Regions from separate parts of the Thermovirga lienii genome, predicted to be linked through region 2. Evidence: riboswitches for the same ligand, from Rfam matches in the RefSeq annotation. Region 2 holds a riboswitch; the other holds the start of a gene.
The links. A riboswitch is a leader RNA that binds a small molecule or an ion and turns the genes downstream of it on or off. The one in region 2 is predicted to bind thiamine pyrophosphate.
Positions count from the first base shown of each region.

Region 1 (10,532 bases), on a different contig from region 2:
ACGAACTCATCGATCTCCACGAAGCTTCCTGGATCCAGCAGCTTGTCGATCCTCTCGCGAGCCGTAAGCTTGCCCTTTTGATGCTGCTTTTCGATAGCCTTGGCACCACCACCACTTCGGGCTTCTTCCCTGCGTCTCAGAAGTTCTTCACACAACTCTCCGATGTTACGCTCACTCATTTTGCTTCCCCCTTAACTTTATGCCGATAATTCCTTGCCTCAGTTTCTTTCACTGAGTTCAAGGAGAACGCCGCCAGTCGACTTGGGGTGAACAAAGGCTATACGAGCCCCTCCAGCCCCGTACCTAGGCTTTTCGTCTATGAGGCGTACGCCTTTCTGCTTCAGTTCTTCCAGCGCCTCCTCAAGATTTTCCACTCTTATGGCTATATGATGGATACCCTCGCCCTTTTTCTCTATGAACTTGGCTACGGGGCTATCCTCGTCAGTGGCCTCCAAGAGCTCAACTTCCGTGTCCTTTATGGGCAAGAAAGCCGTTTTTACCTTTTGCTCCTGCACTTCCTCTACACCTTCACACTTGATGCCCAAGGTAGCTTCCCAAAACTTCAAAGCCTCCTCGATGCTCTTTACCGCTATGCCGATATGGTCCACCACAACAGGTTTCATACTGCTTAACCTCCTTAAAATGCAGGTCATACATCTTACCTTAATGCATGACCTGCGTTCAAAATTCTGATGGAAATTTTAAAAGGTTCTATGGCACCAGTTGACAAACTCAACAACTGTTTACGTGTTTTCTGATATTTATTTTTTCCGCTTCTCGGCGACCGCCTTTTCCAGCCACTCTATGCAAGTCTTGGTTGGAGTTCCAGGTCCGAAAATAGCTCCAACCCCCATCTCAAGAAGAGCGGGAACATCGTCTTCGGGTATAACTCCTCCGCCAAAGACTATTATGTCTTCTGCATTTTTTTCTTTAAGGAGCTTTATTATTTCCCTGAAGTAGTGCTCATGAGCACCGCTCAAGATGCTGACCCCTATGGCGTCTGCGTCCTCCTGAATGGCCGTTTCCACTATACTTTCTGGAGTTTGCCTGAGGCCTGTGTATATTACCTCCATGCCCGCATCCCGAAGTGCCCGGGCCACAACTTTGGCTCCCCTGTCATGGCCATCGAGACCAGGCTTTGCGACTACCACTCTGATTTTTCGTTCCGACATCACCGTCGCACCTCCCGTATCACTTCTTGTAATCCTACAGAACTATATTTTCCTGATACTCGCCAAACTCCTCGCGGAGAACGCCACAGATCTCACCCTCGGTGGCGTAAACCTTTACAGCCTCAATGATAGCGGGCATGAGGTTTCGGCTTTCATCGCGGGCAGTCTCCCTGACCACTTCAAGAGCACGCCTTACGGCCTCTCCGTCTCTTCTGCTCTTCATTTCCTGCAGGGCCTTTACCTGGTTCTCTCCAACCTTGGGGTCTACTTTCAAAAGTTCTCTCTTTTCGCCCTGTTCGTCCACGGTAAAGCGGTTGACTCCAACGACTACAGCCTCTCCGCTTTCAACGGCCTTCTGGTAGTTGTAGGCTGCATCCTGGATCTGCTGCTGGACGTAACCATTTTCTATGGCCCTCAGCATGCCACCCATTTCGTCGATCTTGTTTATGTACTCCAGCGCCTGTCTTTCTATCTCGTTGGTCAGGCTCTCTATGGCATAGCTCCCCGCCAACGGATCCACCGTGTTGGCTACGCCAGACTCGTAGGCGATTATCTGCTGGGTTCTCAAGGCTATACTTACGCTCTTTTCAGTGGGTAGGGCCAACGCCTCGTCGAAACTGTTGGTATGCAAGGACTGAGTTCCTCCCAAGACTGCAGCCAAGGCCTGAATGGCCACGCGCACTATGTTGTTCTCTGGCTGCTGAGCTGTCAGCGTGCTGCCAGCAGTCTGGGTGTGGAAACGGAGCATAAGGGCCTTTGGATCGGTTACTCCAAACCTTTCCTTCATTAGTTTGGCCCAAAGCCTTCTAGCTGCCCTGAACTTGGCTATTTCCTCGATGAAGTCGTTGTGAGCGTTGAAGAAGAACGAAAGCCTTCTACCGAATACGTTGGGGTCAAGCCCCTTGGATACGGCAGCCTCAACATATGCAAGACCGTCAGCCAACGTAAAGGCCACTTCCTGAACGGCAGTCGCACCGGCCTCTCTTATGTGATAGCCAGAAATAGATATGGTGTTCCATTTGGGAACGTGGGTGCTGCAGAATTCGAATATGTCGGTTATCAACCTCATGGAAGGTTTAGGTGGGAAAATGTAAGTACCCCTAGCAATGTACTCTTTCAAAATGTCGTTCTGGATGGTACCAGAAAGCTTATCTGCCGATACTCCCTGCTTCTCTCCAACAGCTATGTACATGGAAAGAAGCACTGATGCCGGAGCATTGATGGTCATGGACGTGGAAACCTTGTCCAGAGGGATCCCGTCGAAGAGCACTTCCATGTCAGCCAAGCTGTCTATGGCGACCCCAACCTTACCTACCTCACCCTGGGCCATGGGATGATCCGAGTCATACCCTATCTGGGTAGGCAGGTCGAAAGCTACGGAAAGACCCGTCTGGCCCTGCTCCAGAAGATATCTGTAACGGGCATTGGATTCTGCAGCGGTAGCAAAACCAGCGTACTGGCGCATCGTCCAGAATCTGCCGCGGTACATGGTGGGCTGCACACCCCTGGTATAAGGATACTCACCAGGGAATCCAAGATCCTCAACATAGCTTCGGCCCTCCAAGTGAGCTGGCGTGTATAGCCTCTCCAGGGGAAGGCCTCCTCCGGTCTTGAACTCTTCCTTTCGCTCAGAGAACTTCTGAAGGCTCTTTTGAACCTTCTCGTCGTACTTTTTGGTACCTTCCTTGATCTTTTCAAGTTCTTCCTTATCAAACACTTCAGGACGCCCCTTTCCTTCTTAAGCGTTCTGTCTCCTTCATACATATAGTGAAGGGATATTCAATCTCGAAACATTATTTATCATAAGGCCAAATAATGCAAGCATTTTCTTAGAATTGCAAGACAAAAGACTACAAATTATACAATCGACAATCTCAGTTCACTGTCTTAACAATCATAGTGGTGAAAATTACCATACAAAACAACGCGACTGGGTAAGCTGCACCATAGCCTGCAGCGCAGTCTTCACTATCTGTAGCGCTAATAGCTGCTCCCAAACCTGGAGTGCTTGTCATTGCGCCACATATAGCTCCGGCTAAAATAATCCAATTAATCTTCCACAATTTCCGCCCCAAAAGATAACCGATCAATATAGAAAGAAGCGCCGTTATCGTGCTTATACCCACTAGCATAAAGCCTCTTTCCAAAAAAATCTCTATTATTGCAGGTCCAGCCATCAATCCAGCGGAAGTCAAAAAAAATGCGAGGGACATATCCCTCAATATGGCCAAAATTTTTCTATCCATGCGCATATCCAAAGGACCTATCCTCTGAAAAGCTCCAAAGATCAGAGATACGAGTAAAGCGCCACCTGTGGTGCCCAAGCTCACCTTTCCTATCCACGGAACAGGAATAAAAATGCTTCCAACGAACATCCCCACCACGATACATATCAAGAAAGATGCGATACTGAACACATTCGAATATACTTTCGAACAGTCATTGGCTCTTTTGTCATTCAACGAATTTACCATTTTTTCCAGATCTGCTCTCTCTTTTTCGATATCAATCTTCAACAAAATAGGCGCCAATTGCACAAACAGCACAACAGCTAGTACCCCAAATGGATATGCTATAGTGTAGCCTGCTACCACTCCTGGATTTCCTGCAGACGATTCCAGTGCCGCCCCAAGATCTGGAGAACTAGTTAAAGCTCCGACATATGTGCCCGCTGCAACGTATGGGTCAACAAAACCTCCAGCAAAATGGGTAAAAACCCATGTGCTGGCTGCTCCAACACCGGTCACTGCCACAGAAAGGGCTGCAAACTTCAACCCATAGCTTTTCATAAAGACGATTACATCCTTTGCTGCCAATAGCCCTACGCTCACAACAAAAATTATCAAATTCCAATAAAAAAATGTTTTCCCCACTTGTAATCCCAAAGCTCCGAATATCAAACCAGAGAAAAGGCATCCAGAAAGTCCCAAGGAAACCTTACCCACAGCAACTTTACCTAACAAAACCCCTATGGCGGTCGTCACAACCAGGACAAATATTTCGTTGCTTAAAAGATTCGCAAACACGTGCATTTTTGTATCCCTCGTTTTTTATTCTTTACTACACGCCCACCTAACTGGTTCCGTTTCGTACAGGTCATTCCCGTAGGCATCAATTACAACGATCGCAGGAAAATTCCTGACAGTAAACTTCATCACCGCCTCAGGGCCCAAATCCTCGTAGGCTACCTTCTCCACGCGAACGACGCTCTTGGCCAACAGCGCTGCCGCCCCTCCGACAGCTCCAAAATAAACGGCCTTATACTTTTTCATGGCTTTTTTAACCTCTGGGGACCTTCTGCCCTTCCCTATCATCCCCTTGAGTCCCAACTTAAGCAGCATAGGAGTGTAAGGATCCATCCTGCCGCTGGTGGTCGGCCCCGCAGATCCCACAACCCATCCTGGAGGGGCAGGAGCAGGACCAACGTAATAGATGACCTGACCCTTAAGGTCGAAAGGCAAGGGCTCTTTGTCCTCTATGGCCTTGATCATGCGCTTATGAGCTGCATCCCGCGCCGTATAAATGTCTCCGCTGATAAGGACCCGGTCGCCGGATTTGAGGCGCATCACGAGCTCATCGTCCATTGGCGTTTTAATCTCTATGGTCTCTATCACGAAAATCTCCCCCCTAAATGGTCACTTCTGCGTGTCTGCAGGCATGGCAGCAAATATTTACCGCAACAGGAATTCCAGCAATATGTCCCGGAACAAACTCTATGTGAACCGCAAGACAAGAGGTCGTTCCTCCCAGTCCACCAGGTCCTATGCCTAGATCGTTTATCTCTTTCAATATCTCTTCTTCAAGTCGAGAATAGCGGGGATCTTCATTACGTGATCCTACTGGCCTGGCTGTGGCTCTCTTGGCTATCAATGCCGCCTGCTCCATGGTACCTCCTATCCCTACTCCTATAACGGTTGGTGGACAGGGATTAGGCCCAGCCTCCATTACCGTTTGGACCACGAACTTTTTCACCCCTTCAACGCCTGCAGCGGGAGTGAGCATCTTGAGGGCACTCATGTTCTCACTACCGAACCCCTTCGGCATGGCAAGAATTTTCACTCTGTCTCCTTTCACTATCCTGGTATGTATGACTGCTGGGGTATTGGTGCCGGTGTTCTTCCTGTCAAAGAGGGGGTCGGATACCACAGACTTTCTGAAATAACCCTCCTCGTACGCTCCCTTAACTCCCTTATTAACGGCCTCCTCCAAGGCACCTCCTACAAAGTGAACGTCTTGCCCCACATCCAAAAAGACCACTGCCATCCCCGTGTCTTGACACATGGCTATCCCTTTGTCCCTTGCTATGTCGTGGTTTTTCAGAATTTGGTCCAATATGTCCTTGCCCAAAGGAGACCTCTCATGTTTGTCCTTCATGTCCATAAGGGCATTGTATACATCTTGGCCAATAGACGTATTGGCCTTCAAAAAAAGAGATTTGACCGCCTCCTCTATCATACCCACATGTATCTCCCTGACGTTCACAGGCTCACTCTCCTTCCTGATTATCCAAACCTCTTATACTGGAGGTTTTTTCATGCCAGAACCGGTAAGAGGAATAACTACCAAGTCACTGGGGTTTATAAGGCCCATCTCCCTCAGGATGCCCTCTGCCGCTGGTGCTACAGCCGAGGTAGGCTCCACCAATAATCCTTCTTCCTTGGCTAACCTAACCTGTTCAGCTGCTATCTTTTCTTCAGAGACCACCACTACCCTTCCGCCAGTAGTACGCACAGCGCTAAGCATCTCGTTAAGCCTAGGCGGGTCTGAGACGGCTATACCCTCCGCAATAGTCTTGCCTATTCTCTTCCTCTGTCTGGTGAAGGCATTGTAAAGAGGACTACACTGCTCTGCTTGCACAGCAAATATCTTAGGCATTCTTTTCGTTAAGCATCTTTTCATAAGCTCCCTGAAACCTTTATAGAGCCCCAAGAGCATGGTTCCATTGCCAGCTGGAGACAAAACTGCATCGGGCGCCACCCCTCCAAGCTGCTCCCAGATTTCAAAGGCCAGTGTCTTGGTTCCTTCTAAGAAAAGGGGGTTCCATACATGGCTGGCGTAAAACATCTTTTCGGCCATCTCCAACCCCTTCTTTGCCGCTTCAGACCTTCCTCCAGGCACCTCTACAACACAAGCTCCAAAGGCAGCAATCTGCTTCTTCTTCACCTCAGACGTTCCTTTAGGAACCACCACATGAGCCTTTATACCGGCCCTGGAAGCGTATGCTGCAACTGAGGCTCCTGCGTTGCCAGAGGAATCTATGACTAAACTATCGCAACCAGCTTCGACGGCATCCGCCACTACCATGACCGCCCCTCTATCCTTGAAAGAGCCCGTGGGGCACAGAAAATCCAGCTTCAAGAACAAATTCTCTCTCCCCAAGGCAGGAATCAAGGGGGTCCCACCCTCGCCCATGGAAAGATCTTCATTCACTAGGGGCAGCGCTGATGAGTAGCGGAATATACCCCTCTTTGAGGAATCCATATCCAGGGTCTGCCAATCAGTAGTCGAAGAAAGAGGCTTACCACACAAACATCTCGGAGGTCTTAAATGAGGTTCATAACTTTTGCCGCACTCGGGGCAATATATCCTAAGTCCCATATTTTAAACCACCATCTCTGAAGTAGATTTTCTATATAAAGGCTACGGGGATAAATATACCACAGCAAATCACTATACACCTCAGCTTAACTTAGCCATTTGACATTATTTATTTTTAGGATTATAAATTGCTTTGCAATGGGGGAGCCTGCCATATGCGGGCTGAGAGGAGATGTATTCTCGACCCCTTGAACCTGATCCGGGTCATGCCGGCGTAGGAAATTGCATCGCTTTTCACCGACCTTATCTTCCTAACCCCTTCAAGCATGATTTGGATGGTTCCCCCCTAGACAAGGCCATAAGGCCCTTATGAGAAAGGAGGGATTCCCCGTGAAAGACGAAAGGATAAAGCTCATAATAGAGGGAGCCCTTGCCGCTTCCTTCGCCCTGGCCCTTTCGTATCTGAGGCTGTGGCACATGCCCCAAGGAGGCTCAGTGACTTTGGAAAACGTGCCCATACTCCTTTTTGCACTGCGCAGGGGGCTGAAGGCTGGAGTGGGCGCTGGAGCCATCGCAGGAATACTACAGCTGATCCTGAGTGGCTACGTGGTACATCCAGTGCAAGCCCTCTTGGATTACCCCTTGGCCTTCGGCGCATTAGGGGCTGCAGCCCTCATCAAAAAACCTCTCTGGGGAGGGCTGGCCTTAGGATCAGGGTTACGGTTTTTGTGTCATCTCCTTTCTGGAGTAGTCTTCTTCGGAAGCTACGCCCCGGAGGGAACCAACGTCTGGGTTTATTCCGCAGTATACAACGGAAGCTACATGATCCCAAACTTGGTACTGGCCGTAATTTTAACCTACCTGATATGGCCACGGCTCAAAAATCTGTAAAGAGAAAGGGGGAGGCAAATCTTGCCTCCCCCTTTCTTGCCATCACCTTCGTAGAGAACTAAAACTCCCATTCAATCATTATTCTTTCTCGTATAAGCCTCATCTTCCTGGCAACTCAGCCACTTACTCCAATCTATGCCAACGAAACCGCTTGCGATATAAATACCTATACCAGCTAGCGGGGCCTTTTCCCTCAGCACAAATATAAGAGAAAAAGCTAAAACCCAAAGAAAAGCGGCCTTTTGTTTATTCAGAAAACCTTTCTTTATCCCTTTCAAGTTGCCAAAGGGCACAGAGGATATCATAAGCAGGCCAGTGCCCACAGCTATAAGCGCCATAACAGCAGGATGCACTTCAACACCCGCAAAGACAAAGGAAGCCAGAAAATGTCCTCCAGCAGGTATTGGGAGTCCCTTGAACGGCCCTGGGGCATGCTCCACATTGAAGCGAGCAAGCCTCAAAGCCCCACAGAGAGCGAAAAAAGCAACCGCAAGGGCGCCCATCGCTCCGCCGAAGCCTCTCAAATAATAGGCATATATCAACATAGCAGGTGCAACACCGAAGCTTACCACATCCGCCAAGCTGTCCAGCTCGCCACCAAAGGCGCTGCTACCACCCATTAGTCTTGCGACCTTACCATCCATGAAATCAAAAACCACGGCCATGTATATGAGAATCACCGAGGGAACATAATGGCCGTGCAAGGTCAAAACCAAGGACAACATGCCGCACAGCATGTTGCCGCTGGTTATCATGTTCGGTACCAACTTCCTGAAGGGTATCTTCTCACGCCTCTTCCTCAAAGCTATCCTCTCCTATTATCGATATTCCTGCTTTGACTTTATCTCCGACTTTGACCACCGGGTTGACGCCATCGGGCAGGTAAAGGTCCACTTTAGAACCTAATTTTATCATACCTATCCTGTCACCACGCTTAAGTCTTTCGCCCATATTTACCGTTGAACTTATTCGTCTGGCCAAAAAGCCCGCGATTTGAACCACCATGGCCCTGCCTCGCTTAGTATCAAGGCCCACGTAAAATCTTTCGTTCAGCTCAGAGGCCTTGGGCTCAAAGGCCATCCATTTCTTGCCGGGAGCGTATTCCAGAAAGGCAACATCTCCATCGTAAGGACACCGGTTCACGTGGACATCAAGAGGAGACATGAAGATACCCACCTTGCACGCTTCCCCCGTGAAGGGGTGATAAGCCCTTTCGATCTCCACAACCTTACCATCGGCTGGGCTGACCCAAGCGCCCTCAATGTTGGGAGCTTCTCTTTCAGGGTCCCTGTAAAACCAGAGCAAAAAAAGACCTACAACACCGAAAAGTGCAGCCAAATATATGTTTAAAAACGAAAAACCAAGACAGAGGGCCAGCGCAACAAGGATGCTGGCCCTGCCCTCTGAAGCAATCTTCATGGCGAACTATTCTCCTTCATCTTCGTTGCCGTGTATCACGCTGACATCCGCTACCTCGTCGCCCTCTTCGAGCTTTACGACCCTGTAGCCTGTAGCCACCCTGCTCAAGATGGAGATATCTTTTGCGTCCAGCCTTATAACTCTTCCCATGCTCGTCATGAGCATAACCTCGTCCTCGGGAGCAAGGCTCCACGAGCCCACCAAAAGGCCGGTCTTATCAGATATGGACATTGCCTTTACCCCACCGCTTCCTCTATGGTGGCAGGTAAACTCACTGTACTCGGTCCTCTTGCCTACTCCTTTTGCACTGACCAGGAAGGTCTGCTTGCCCTCCTTTATAACATCGCAACCCACTACTATGTCACCGGAAGCCAGACGTATTCCTCTTACTCCCTTAGCCTGTCTCCCCATGGGACGGAACTCATCTTCCTTCACCCTCAATGCTTTCCCATGAGCTGTCACGAAGAGCAATTCATCCTCTCCTGATGTAAACCGCACGCGGGCTATCTTATCCCCTTCTCCAAGGGAAAGCACTATCCTTCCTGCTCTTGTGAGGTTCACTAGTTCCTCTGCGGGCAAACGTTTGGCTGTCCCCTTTTCCGTTATGAAAAATACATACTTTGCCCCCTTGAGCTTACTGTCCGCAACGGCGACTATGCTTTCGTTTGCATCAAGGTTTATGTAATTGCTCACCAGCCTTCCTTTGCCAACTTTCGGCTCTGGGAGGACATGCCCTTTTATGGCGTAGACCCTGCCCCGGGAGGCGAACAGGAATATATCCCTGTGGGTCGAGGAAACGGTGATGATCGCGGCTTCATCACCGCTTTTGGGCGTTGCACCCTTGACGCCCTTGCCACCCCTACCCTGACAGCGGTAGGTCTGAAGGGGCATTCTCTTGATATAGCCATCCCGTGAAAGTATCACCACTATCTCTTCTTCAGGAATCAGATCCTCGAACTCCACGTCCTCTTCAGCGCTCATGATCTCCGTTCGCCGCTTATCGGCAAACTTGGTTTTCACCTCCAGGAGTTCCTCCTTGACCACCTCATCAAGCACAGCTGCGCTGGAGAGGATGCTCTCGTATCTTGATATGTCTGCCAAAAGTCCAGCTAGCTCCTCCTCCAGGCGATACTTCTCCAAACCTGTCAACCTTTGAAGGCGCATATCCAAAATGGCCTGTGCCTGGGCTTCGGTAAAACCAAACTGCTCTATCAGGCCCGCTCTGGCTTCTGCGGTATCCTTTGATCCTTTTATGAGGGCTATAACCTCATCTATCATGTCTATGGCCTTAAGAAGCCCTTCGACTATATGAGCCCTCTCCTTAGCTTTGCGCAGCCGGTAGGCCGTCCTCCTTCTAACCACGCTACGCCGGTAATCCAGGAAAAGGCTTAGCATCTGGGTTATGGACAGAACCTTAGGTTCCCCGTCCACAAGAGCCAAATTGATGATGCCAAAGGTCGTCTGAAGCTGAGTTCTTCTGTAAAGTTGCCTCAGGGTCAAGTTGGGATCTGC
Region 1 is NZ_DAITZW010000013.1:16,091-26,622, reverse strand. It holds gene V7Z69_RS05240 (acyl-CoA carboxylase subunit beta) at 1-179, opposite strand, end outside; gene mce (methylmalonyl-CoA epimerase) at 219-623, opposite strand; gene V7Z69_RS05230 (cobalamin B12-binding domain-containing protein) at 762-1,172, opposite strand; gene V7Z69_RS05225 (acyl-CoA mutase large subunit family protein) at 1,207-2,889, opposite strand; gene V7Z69_RS05220 (aspartate-alanine antiporter-like transporter) at 3,047-4,204, opposite strand; gene V7Z69_RS05215 (Fe-S-containing hydro-lyase) at 4,223-4,786, opposite strand; gene V7Z69_RS05210 (fumarate hydratase) at 4,800-5,654, opposite strand; gene V7Z69_RS05205 (threonine synthase) at 5,688-6,770, opposite strand; TPP riboswitch at 6,901-7,008, shown strand; gene thiT (energy-coupled thiamine transporter ThiT) at 7,101-7,601, shown strand; gene pssA (CDP-diacylglycerol--serine O-phosphatidyltransferase) at 7,673-8,404, opposite strand; gene V7Z69_RS05190 (phosphatidylserine decarboxylase) at 8,388-9,020, opposite strand; gene gyrA (DNA gyrase subunit A) at 9,027-10,532, opposite strand, start outside.
Region 1: it holds a riboswitch for thiamine pyrophosphate, as region 2 does, so the genes downstream of both, thiT (energy-coupled thiamine transporter ThiT) here and thiC (phosphomethylpyrimidine synthase ThiC) in region 2, are expected to answer to the same signal.

Region 2 (10,532 bases):
ATGGAAAGGAAGCAAGATTCGGTCATGTTAGAGCGAAACGTTGCCGCTATCTCCGTAGGGTCCTCGAACTTCATGGTAAACCTTGGCTCTGAGATCTTTCTTTCGAGTTCCTCCAGCGAAAGCACTCCTTCATCGTAGAGGGTCTTTTTTTCCGCTGAAGTCGCTTCTTCTGGGATTCTAACCGTCTCTATCAAGAAGATCCTTTCATATAGGTGGTCTATGGCCACTACAGAACGAAAAGCCATCATCATAGCTTCCGGGAATGGACTTTCCTTCAGTTTCCTTTCGGGATCCTGATGGAAAAGTTTCTCCCAGTGCTGAACCATTTCATAACCCAAATAGCCCGCAAGACCTCCTGGGAAGGGGGGTAGGCCCTCGAAAAGCTCGTTTTTATGGCTTGATATATACTCCTCAATAGCTTTGTCGAACAGCTCCGGCCCGCCACTTCGCAACAGATTACCTTTAGGCCCCTTCTCCCTGAACGTGCCTTTAGCCAAGGCGAAAATCCGTTCTGGCCTTGCTGCCACGAAGGAGAACCTTCCCTCGTGGGGCCTTGAAATTCCGCTCTCGAAAAGGAGGGAAAAGTTCCCTTTCCCAGCGACCCGGCGGTATATATCAAAAGGACTGTTCCTTCCGAAGGGCATTTCCCTCACCAGGGGCACTGCATTGAAACAATGGCTATACTTTTCAAACTCCACAAAACTGACCTCTTTTCTCAAACTCTTCATACCTCGTCTACCTCCTTTTTCTCCCCTTGACTTCAAAATAAGAGGGGAGAGGCTCTTCAAGGCCTCTCCCCTCTTTGATTACAGCTAAAACTCAAGCAAAACAAAAGGGCCTTGAAGAGAATCCCAAAAGGGATCCGCCTCCAAGGCCCTAAGCTCTATTTATTTACATCGCTTCAGGCTCTTGGGGGCAGACCGCGAAAGTCTGCCACCACCAATTGCGTAACGACGCTTTTTTAATGCTCAACTATCTTTCCTCCTGCAAAATGATTTTACGAGATGTTAGCACCTTCCTTTTCCTCCGTCAAGTGTTCTTCCTCTTCAAGTTCCTCCTGCACCTTCGCTTTTTCCTCTACTTTGAACCTGTTGAGCATAACTTCGAGTTTATCGGCATTCGCCATAAGGGTTTGTGCTTCTTCAGCCACTTGCATAGCTTTCTCGTTAGTGGAAACAGAGGAGGATTCTATTCCTTCCACTTTCTCGACCAGCTGGTTGTTAGCCAAAGTTATCTGCTCAACGGCTTCAGCGATTTCGTGACTTGCAGCCGCCTGCTTTTGGGCAAAGGCAGCCATGGAATGTATGGCCTCATCGATGGAATGGATGTGTTCCAGAACAGACTCAATGTTGTTCTGGACCTCAGCAGCTCTTTGTGCAGTGGTTTTAAGCTCCCCGACCGATGCCATAACTGCGTCAGCAGAATTTCTACTCTCCACACGGAGAACTTCCACCAAATCGCTTATCTCCTTAGCTGCTTTGTTGGAGTTTTCGGCCAGCTTTCTTACCTCGTCTGCGACGACGGCAAAGCTCCTACCATGTTCTCCGGCCCTGGCAGCTTCTATGGCAGCGTTCAGAGCCAGTAAGTTAGTCTGATCAGCGATAGTACTTATGGTGCTAACGAAGGATGTTATCTTCTCAACGGAATCCACCAATTTCTCTATGGCCTTGGCGTTGAGTTCCGCATCCTCTGAAGTCTTGTACACAGCCTGTATTACGCTCTTAACCTGTCCTGTGGCATCCTCACCAATCTTGCGCGTCTTGTCCGAAAGGTCCGCCGCTTCTGCCGCAGACTCCGCAACTTTCTTGGAGCCACTAGTGACCTCCTCTATGCTCGCGTTGGTCTCTTCCAACGAAGCTGCATTGTTTTCCGCAAGTTCTGCAAGATCCTTTACCGCCCTTTGTATAACTTCCATGGCCTCATTCACTGAATCGGACAACCTTGCAAGCTCATCTGCTCCGTGTTTGTTGTTTTTCACCTCATCTTTTATGGCTTCTATGATCTGCTTTTGGTTGGTGATCATTTTTTCCATTTCCACAGCTACTTCGTATATCTCATCGCGGAAGGGGAAGGAGTACCCCCCCAAAGACACCGTGAGATCTCCGGAACCAGCCTTTTGAGCCATGTCCGAAAGGTTGCGGAGAGGTTTCTTTATGCTTCTGGTGATCAAGAAAGAGACCACCAAACCTAATAATATTACGACCAAGGTCACCACTAAGCTCAATTTGAGGCTTTGAGAAAGGCGCACCATTATATTTAAAGCAACTTCATTGACTTTCTTCAGAGTCTCCTTGTTCACATCATCAACTAGCTTGTTGGTCTTCTCCGCTCTATCCTCCAAATCTTGGGCTATGCTCTGAAGGGCCTCCCAACTTGCTACCAAGTCTTCTACCGCCTTTTTGTATGAGCCTATGGCCTCAATCACCTTTTCCAAGTTCTTTTTGCTGGAAAGAACGTAGGTGTCTTTCTTGATGGCCCCCACTTCGTCTTGAACCTTGGTCAACCTTGAGAGCAAAGCCTTTACCTCGCTGTCGCTCCGAGTTAACTGAGCTTTATATATGTCCATTCCCACGCTCTCCATTTCCCTCAACAGGTCCATGGCCTTATTGATTTTCCCCATGCGCTTCATTACAGCTGCAACGCCAAGTTCAAATTCTATCTCGTTTTTTAGCTCCTCTCTCTCTCCTGCTAAGTATGCCCTCATGTTTTCCCTAACCGTAGATAAAGCCTTTTCGGTTTCTGCGCGGCTATCCTTTATACTCTCCATGGCTCTTCCTATCTTCCTGGCCGCGTTCTTGAGAGAACTTATAGCGCTTGTAGCCACATGAGCTCCTTGCTCTAGCTCTCCCATATCACTCCTTGCGGTTGCCATCTTCATGGCCCGATGGACAAGGGCTTCTGCTTCTTTTAATTTTTCATCACCTTTTAGAAGGTAATCCTTTTCGCCAACCAGGGCATACTTGGAGTAGTAGGAGGAACCCTCCAGCAACTTTTGCCCAATATCGGAAGTAAGGTTTATTTCGGCAAACCTCTGCTTTACCAGATCCTCAGTAGAGTATTGAATTTCCTGAAAGTTCTTCCAGGAAAAGAAAGTGGCGACGGCAAATATAGCCACTACCGCCAAAAGGCTCCCCGCAATTCTCGAACCTATTTTAGTGTTTTTGAACAATCCCTTTCCCTCCCTTAAAACGCATTGCGGCAGCCAAGATCGCCCAAGGATAAGATGCTTTCACCATTTGACAATCTTGGTCCTTCAGCACCTACTTGAACCACTTTTCGAATAGTTCCTTCCTGTTTTTCTTTACCACCTCATCTATGACTGCCTTGAGCTCGGGAGTGTTTTTAGGCATTGCCACTCCATATCGCTCTCTCGTAAACTTTTCATCCAGCAACCTGAAACGTGGGTCCTTTTTGACCTTGTACTGCAGGAACCCTCCATCGTACACCATTGCATCGGCTTCGCCGTTCAATAACTTCTCGTATCCCTCGTCCACGCTGCTTACCAATACAACCTGGTCAGTCAATTGAGACGCCACCTCTTCACAAACGGAGTCCTTCAATGCCGCCACTTTACGCCCCTTTAGTTGATCAGGTGACTGAACCGGAGAATCTTTCGGCAATATCACCATCTGGCCACTCATGAAATACCAGTCGGAAAAGTCACATACCTTGGCCCTCTCTTCCGTTATGGTTATAGCGCCCATGGCGATATCAAAGTCGCTCCAATCATAGTTGGGATCCCAAGCTTTCGTTATATTTTCCCAACCAGGCAAACTAATCTCCAGCTTTACACCTATCGCTTCTGCTATAGCGTTGGCCATATCCACTTCTAAGCCTTTGAGCTGCCCTTCCTCTTCGTAGCAAAATGGCTCGGTGACGTCCAAAGCTACCTTGATTACTCCCCTATCCTGGATTTCCTTGAGAGTCGCACCATAAACCTGCGAAACCATCAATAAAGACAAAAACACTACACACAGAACAGACAACACCTTCCTCACAACTTACACCTCCAGCTGCAATATTCATCTGCAAAATCCAATGGAAAGTATAAGAGGCACATTTTGTGCATTCAATTTTTTCTTATTAGTTTCTGCAAATATTTGGTTTCATCAAGACCTTTATGATTTATTGCCTTATTTGTGATATTCTTCATTACGAAATAATCTCTCACCAAGAACTTATTACGTCCAAAACGGAGGTATAAAAATGGATAAGGAAACCACCCAGCAAAACGTTACAAAAGAAGACGACAAAAGAAAAACTTCAAAGAAACGAATAGTCATAATACTTGGATTTTTAATCGCTCTTTTCGGAGCAGCAGTATATGGGGTCCCCAAGGCCATATACGGATTCAAACACGAAAGCACCGATGACGCCTTCGTTGAAGGGACCATAGTCTACGTTTCCCCGGAGGTTACAGGAAGGATAGTCAACGTCCTGGTGGACAAAAACCAGAAGGTCAAAAAGGGTGACGTGCTCATGGAGATAGATTCCGCTGACTACAATGCTGCTGTTAAAAGGGCCCAATCGGACCTTTATTCCATACTGGCCGAAAAGGAGGCCCTAGACGCCCAGATCAAGCAGGCCCAAGGCAAGCTTGCCCAAGCGGAGGCCGCGGTGGAAGCTGCAGAGGCAGAGCATGACCTGGCCCAAAAGGACCTTTCACGGTACAAAGGGCTCCTTGAGGAGGAAGTGATCCCTCAAGCCCAATTCGATCAAGTAAAGGCCCGCTCGAAAGCTTCTTCCGCCAAGCTTGCGGAAGCAAAACAAATGGTGAAAGAGGCCCAGGCATTAATAGAAAGCATCAAGAAACAAAAGAAAGTCCTGGAGTTCGAAGCAAAAGAAGCCCAGGCCGCCCTAGAAGAGGCCAAGCTGGATCTGCAGCGAACCAAAGTGCTTTCTCCGATCGATGGAACCATAGCGAAAAAACAGGCTGAGGTAGGCAACCTTGCCGTTGCGGGCCAGCCTGCCTTCGCCATCGTTCAAGAAGGCCCCATATGGATCACCGCCAACTTCAAGGAAACCCAGACCGAGAAGATGAAAGTCGGCCAGGATGTGGATATAAAAGTGGACGCATATCCGGGCTTGACGTTAAAAGGCCACGTGGAGAGCTTCCAGCCTGGAACAGGAGCAGTATTCAGCCTGCTTCCTCCGGAGAACGCCTAGGGTAACTTCGTGAAAGTAGTTCAACGGGTACCGGTGAGGATAGCTATCGACTCTCCCATGGACCCTGAGCACCCCCTAAGACCGGGGCTTTCCGTGGTGGCTCCCGTCAAAGTCAAGTGAGGATGGTTTTGGTGTAAATGTCTTATGAACCACGAAACAAATGGCTCGTAACCTTTACTGTCATATTGGGCACCTTCATAGCGGCGCTGGACAGCAGCATTGTGAACGTTGCCATGCCCTCCATGAGGGGTACCCTAGGGGCATCCACCAGCGAGATAACCTGGGTGGCCACTGCATATATGCTCGCAAATGTAGTTGTAATGCCTTCCATAGCCTTCCTGAGCTCAAGGTTTGGAAGGGCAAGGTACTTTTTCTGGAGCGTAGTGCTCTTCGGGATAGGATCAGTAATGTGTGGCCTTGCCAGAAGCCTTTCGTTCATGATCTTTTCCCGGGTGCTTCAGGGAATTGGAGGGGGAGCTTTAATTCCCATATCCCAGGCCATAATCCGCGAGACCTTCCCCCCGGAGGAGCATGGAAAGGCCATGGGCATCTTCGGCATGGGGGTTATCCTGGGCCCAGCCATAGGCCCCACCCTTGGTGGATGGCTCACCGACACGTACTCCTGGCCCTGGATATTCTACATCAACGTTCCAGCCATAATAGCCAGCATGATCCTCATACCGATGTTCATAAAGGACCCCCCGTACCTCAAAAGAACCAAAGGCTACGTAGACGCCTTAGGGTTGGTTTCCATGACCATAGGATTATCGTGCCTCCAGATAATGTTGGAGAAAGGACAAGAGCACAACTGGTTTCAATCTGCCTTCATAGTAAAATTGTCATTGGTCTCCTTCTTTGCCTTGGCCTTCTTCGTATGGTGGGAGCTCAGGGTGAAGGAACCTGCAGTCAACTTACGGGTGCTCAAGAACATCCCCCTAGCCACAGGAACATCCATATCCACCTTCCTGGGCATGGGATTATTCGGTAGCCTTTTCCTGCTGCCCCTTTTCGTACAGGAGATAAGGGGATATCCTGTGGTGGACTCAGGGATAGCCATGCTTCCTAGAAGCCTGACCATGGCCCTAACCATGCCATTGGCCGGCCGTTTCTACCAGAAACTTGGCCCAAGGAAGATGCTTCTTGCAGGGGTTGGCCTGTGCAGCGTTTCTTTCTTTTTCATGGCAAGACTCACAGTGGAAACCAGCGTGAAGGACCTCTTTATCCCTCAGTTAATCCAGGGTTTGGGTTTCGGCATAATCTTCGTATCCCTAAGCACCGCTTCCCTTGCCACAGTGGACGAAAAGGACATGAACGCCGCTACGGGACTTTTCAACCTGGTAAGGACCATATTCGGAAGCGTGGGCATCGCACTGGCTGCCACGTACCTTGAAAGGGCAACCATCACTGCCAGGGCCGTCCTGGCGGAGAATCTTACTATAACCAGTCCTAAAACGTCCATATGGCTCGAAAAAGTGACTTCTGGGCTCACCTCCCAGGGAATACCAGAGAGCGTGGCCCATCAAAAGGCCCTGGCGCTTTTGGAGAGACTCTTAACCCAACAGGCTGCAGTCATAGGATACAACTACGTTTTCATGCTCGGGGTCTTCCTCTTCGCTGCATGCATCCCATTGGTGTTTTTGTTTCGATCACCCAAAGGAGGGAAGGAAATAAGAAGCTTAATGGAATGATTTGACAAAAGGCTCCTCAAGTGATAAACCTTTAATCGATTACCAGAGGCCATGGGGGCGCCCCAAAAACGGGGCTGAGAAGGTACCCCTTGAACCTGATCCAGGTAATACTGGCGGAGGGAATGGCAAGAAAAGGGAAACAACTCCTCTGCCGCCGTGGGCGGCTTTTTCTTTTCTTTCTTTTCCTTTTCACTTGCCCCTCCACCGAAAAGATGAAGGAGGGAAGAGCATGTCAAAGACCCAACTGGAAAGCGCCAAGGCTGGGATAGTCACCAAGGAGATGGTGGAAGCATCCCAGGGCGAAGAACTTACCCCAGAGGAGATACGAGATTACATCGCCAATGGCTGGGTGGTCATACCCAAGAACAAAAACAGATCAGTCAAAAACGTAAAGGCCATAGGAAAGGGACTTCGAACCAAGGTAAACGCCAACCTAGGAACCAGCGATGAAAAGGCAGATCTTGACTTCGAAAAAAGGAAATTGGAAGCGGCCATCAAAGCTGGAACAGACTCCGTAATGGACCTTTCAACTGGAGGGGACCTTAATAAAGCAAGGGAGTTCTTTCTGGAGAACTCTCCTGTCATGGTGGGAGCCGTTCCCATATACGGCATTGCCTCAGAGATGGCCAGAAAAGGCCGCAATGTGGAGGAAATGACCGAGGAGATGATATTCGACTCCATCGAACAACAGTGCCTCCAGGGAGTGGACTACATAACGGTTCACTGTGGCGTCACCCAGGAAACCGCTGCTCGCCTGAAGTACGCGGAACGCATAATGCCCTGCGTCAGCAGAGGTGGCTCTATAACTCTTCGTTGGATGAGGAAGAACAAAAAGGAAAACCCCTTGTATGAACACTTTGATGAACTTTTGAAGATTGCCCACAAATACGACGTGACACTGAGCCTGGGGGACGGCTTCAGGCCAGGAACGGTGCTCGATGCCATAGATGGGCCTCAGATAAGCGAACTTTTGATCCTTGGGGAACTTGCCAAACGAGCCAGGGAAAAAGGCGTCCAGGTGATAATAGAAGGCCCGGGCCACGTACCCCTGGAGCACATAAAGCCTCACGTAAGACTCGAGAAAAAGCTGTGCAACGAAGCCCCGTTCTACGTGTTGGGCCCCCTTCCGACGGATATAGCACCGGGATACGACCACATAACAGCAGCCATTGGAGGAGCCGTAGCAGCCGCAGCAGGGGTGGACTTCTTGTGTTACGTGACCCCGGCGGAACATCTTGGGCTGCCCGATGAAAAGGACGTATATCTTGGCGTGATGGCTGCAAGGATCGCTGCGCACGTAGGGGATGTTTCAAAGGGTATCAAAAGCGCCATAGAAAGGGACAGGGCCATGTCCGTAGCAAGGCAAAACCTAAACTGGGAGGAAATGGCAAGACAAGCCCTGGATGGAGAACTTTTAAGGTGTAGGGCTCACATTGCCCAAGACAAGGAGGCCTGCACCATGTGTGGGAAGCTTTGCGCAGTAAAGTTAAGCCGTACAGAAGACTGAAACCCAAAAGGAGGATGGACAAATGAAGCTGGACGAAAAGATTATCTCAAAGGCAATTATAACCAGGTACTATCAGAAGATACTGAGCCATCTCCAGGTGGACGTAGCCATAGTTGGAGGAGGTCCCTCCGGCCTTGTCGCAGGCTACTATCTTGCAAAGGAAGGGCACCGCGTTGCACTATTTGAGCGCAAGCTGAGCGTTGGAGGAGGCATGTGGGGAGGAGGAATGCTCTTCAATGAAATAGTCGTGCAGGAGGACGCAAAGGAGATCCTGGAGGAGTTTGGTGTGCAAGTCCAACCGTGGGAAGATGCTGGATACTACACTGCGGATGCCATAGAGAGCGTATGCTCCATAACTAGCAAGGCCATCCAAGCAGGACTTACTGTCTTCAACTGCATAAGCGCAGAAGATGTCTCCGTTGAAGGTGACCGCATCACGGGGTTGGTCATCAATTGGACTCCCGTAGAGATGTCGGGGCTTCATGTGGATCCCCTTTCAATAGGGGCTTCCTTCGTTATAGATGCTACAGGACACGACACCGAGGTAGTGCACATGGTGGCCAAGAAAGCTCCTGGCAAACTTATGACCCCCTCTGGAGACATCGAAGGAGAGAAGTTCATGTGCCCCGACGAAGCGGAAAAGAAGACCGTCGAAAACACCAAGGAAGTCTTCCCAGGTCTCTATGTTGCCGGCATGGCGTGCAACGCTACCTTCGGCGGCCCCAGGATGGGTCCCATATTCGGAGGCATGCTACTTTCTGGCCGAAAGGTAGCCGCACTAATATCACAACGTTTAAAATAGCAAAAAAATAGAAAAGGCCGGCAATTAGCCGGCCCTTTTCTATATTTGCTGATTATTTAGTCCTTTTTATAGAAGATTCCTATGCCGAAGAACGTCAAAGCTATGGCCACTATGGGGTTGAGCCAGTTTAGCACTGCGTAGGGTGCGTAGGAAAAGGCATTTACTCCGAGCATGGCTGACATGTAGCCGCCACAGGCCGTCCAAGGTATCAGAGGAGACGTAAGGGTTCCACAGTCCTCCAAGGTCCTGGAAAGCATCCTAGGGGCAAGGTTCAACCTGTCGAAGGCCGGCTTGAACATACGGCCCGGAACCACAATGCCCAAGAACTGGTCTCCAAGGAAGAGGTTACCAAATAGACTGGAGAAGATAGTAGTGGTTATAAGCCCTGTGACGTTGTTTATTATCCTGCTCAGGGCGTTAAGAAGGCTTTCCAAGTAGCCGCACCTTTCCATGATGCCGCCGAAACTCAAAGCGCAGATTATCAAGGAAATGGTCCACATCATGTGGTCCAGTCCGCCTCTGGTCAAAAGCTTGTCCACAGCTTCTACGCCGGTGGAGGATTCATATCCATAGTGGGCAGCAGTGATGAGGTCTGCCGCTGATGCTCCCTGATAGACCACAGCAACTATCACTCCTGCCAAGGTTCCCAGGATAAGCCCCGGTATCGCAGGAAATTTCTTGGCAGCCAGCAATATTACAAGGACAGGGGGAAGCAAGGTCATGAGATTCAGATTGAACTGGCTTGCCAGAGTGGTCCTTATAGTCTCAACGGCCTGTGCATCCACCGTCTGGCCATGAAATTTCATGCTCATGAAAGTATAAACGGCTATTACGATCAAATAGGTTGGCAAGGTTGTCCAGAGCATCGCCCTTATGTGATCGAAAAGCTCTCCTCCTGCGACGGCAGGCGCCAGGTTCGTGGTATCCGAAAGGGGGGACATTTTATCACCAAAGTAAGCCCCAGAGACTATCACTCCTGCAGTGATGGGGGCAGGAATTCCAAGGCCCGATCCGATTCCCATCAAAGCCACTCCTATAGTTCCCGCGGTGGTCCATGAGCTTCCAGTAGCAAGAGAGACAACGGAACACGACAGAAGAGCCGCTACGAGGAAGATCTTGGGAGAGAGGATCCTGAGGCCATAATAGATCAAGGCTGGCACGGTTCCGCTCTGGATCCAAACACCGACTACCACACCCACCATCATGAGTATCACGATGGGCAAGAGAGCCAAAGAAATGCCGTTGAGCATTCCCTCCTGAAGATCGTCCCACTTCTTTCCTAGAAAGAGCATGCCGCAAAGGGCAGATATGATGGCTGCAATGAGGATAGGGATATGGGCATCCACTTTCAACTTGAGGACGGAAAAAC
Region 2 is NZ_DAITZW010000029.1:7,986-18,517, reverse strand. It holds gene V7Z69_RS07730 (anthranilate synthase component I family protein) at 1-728, opposite strand, end outside; gene V7Z69_RS07725 (methyl-accepting chemotaxis protein) at 998-3,169, opposite strand; gene V7Z69_RS07720 (substrate-binding periplasmic protein) at 3,261-3,998, opposite strand; gene V7Z69_RS07715 (HlyD family secretion protein) at 4,207-5,166, shown strand; gene V7Z69_RS07710 (DHA2 family efflux MFS transporter permease subunit) at 5,304-6,854, shown strand; TPP riboswitch at 6,898-6,993, shown strand; gene thiC (phosphomethylpyrimidine synthase ThiC) at 7,084-8,361, shown strand; gene V7Z69_RS07700 (sulfide-dependent adenosine diphosphate thiazole synthase) at 8,384-9,163, shown strand; gene nhaC (Na+/H+ antiporter NhaC) at 9,220-10,532, opposite strand, start outside.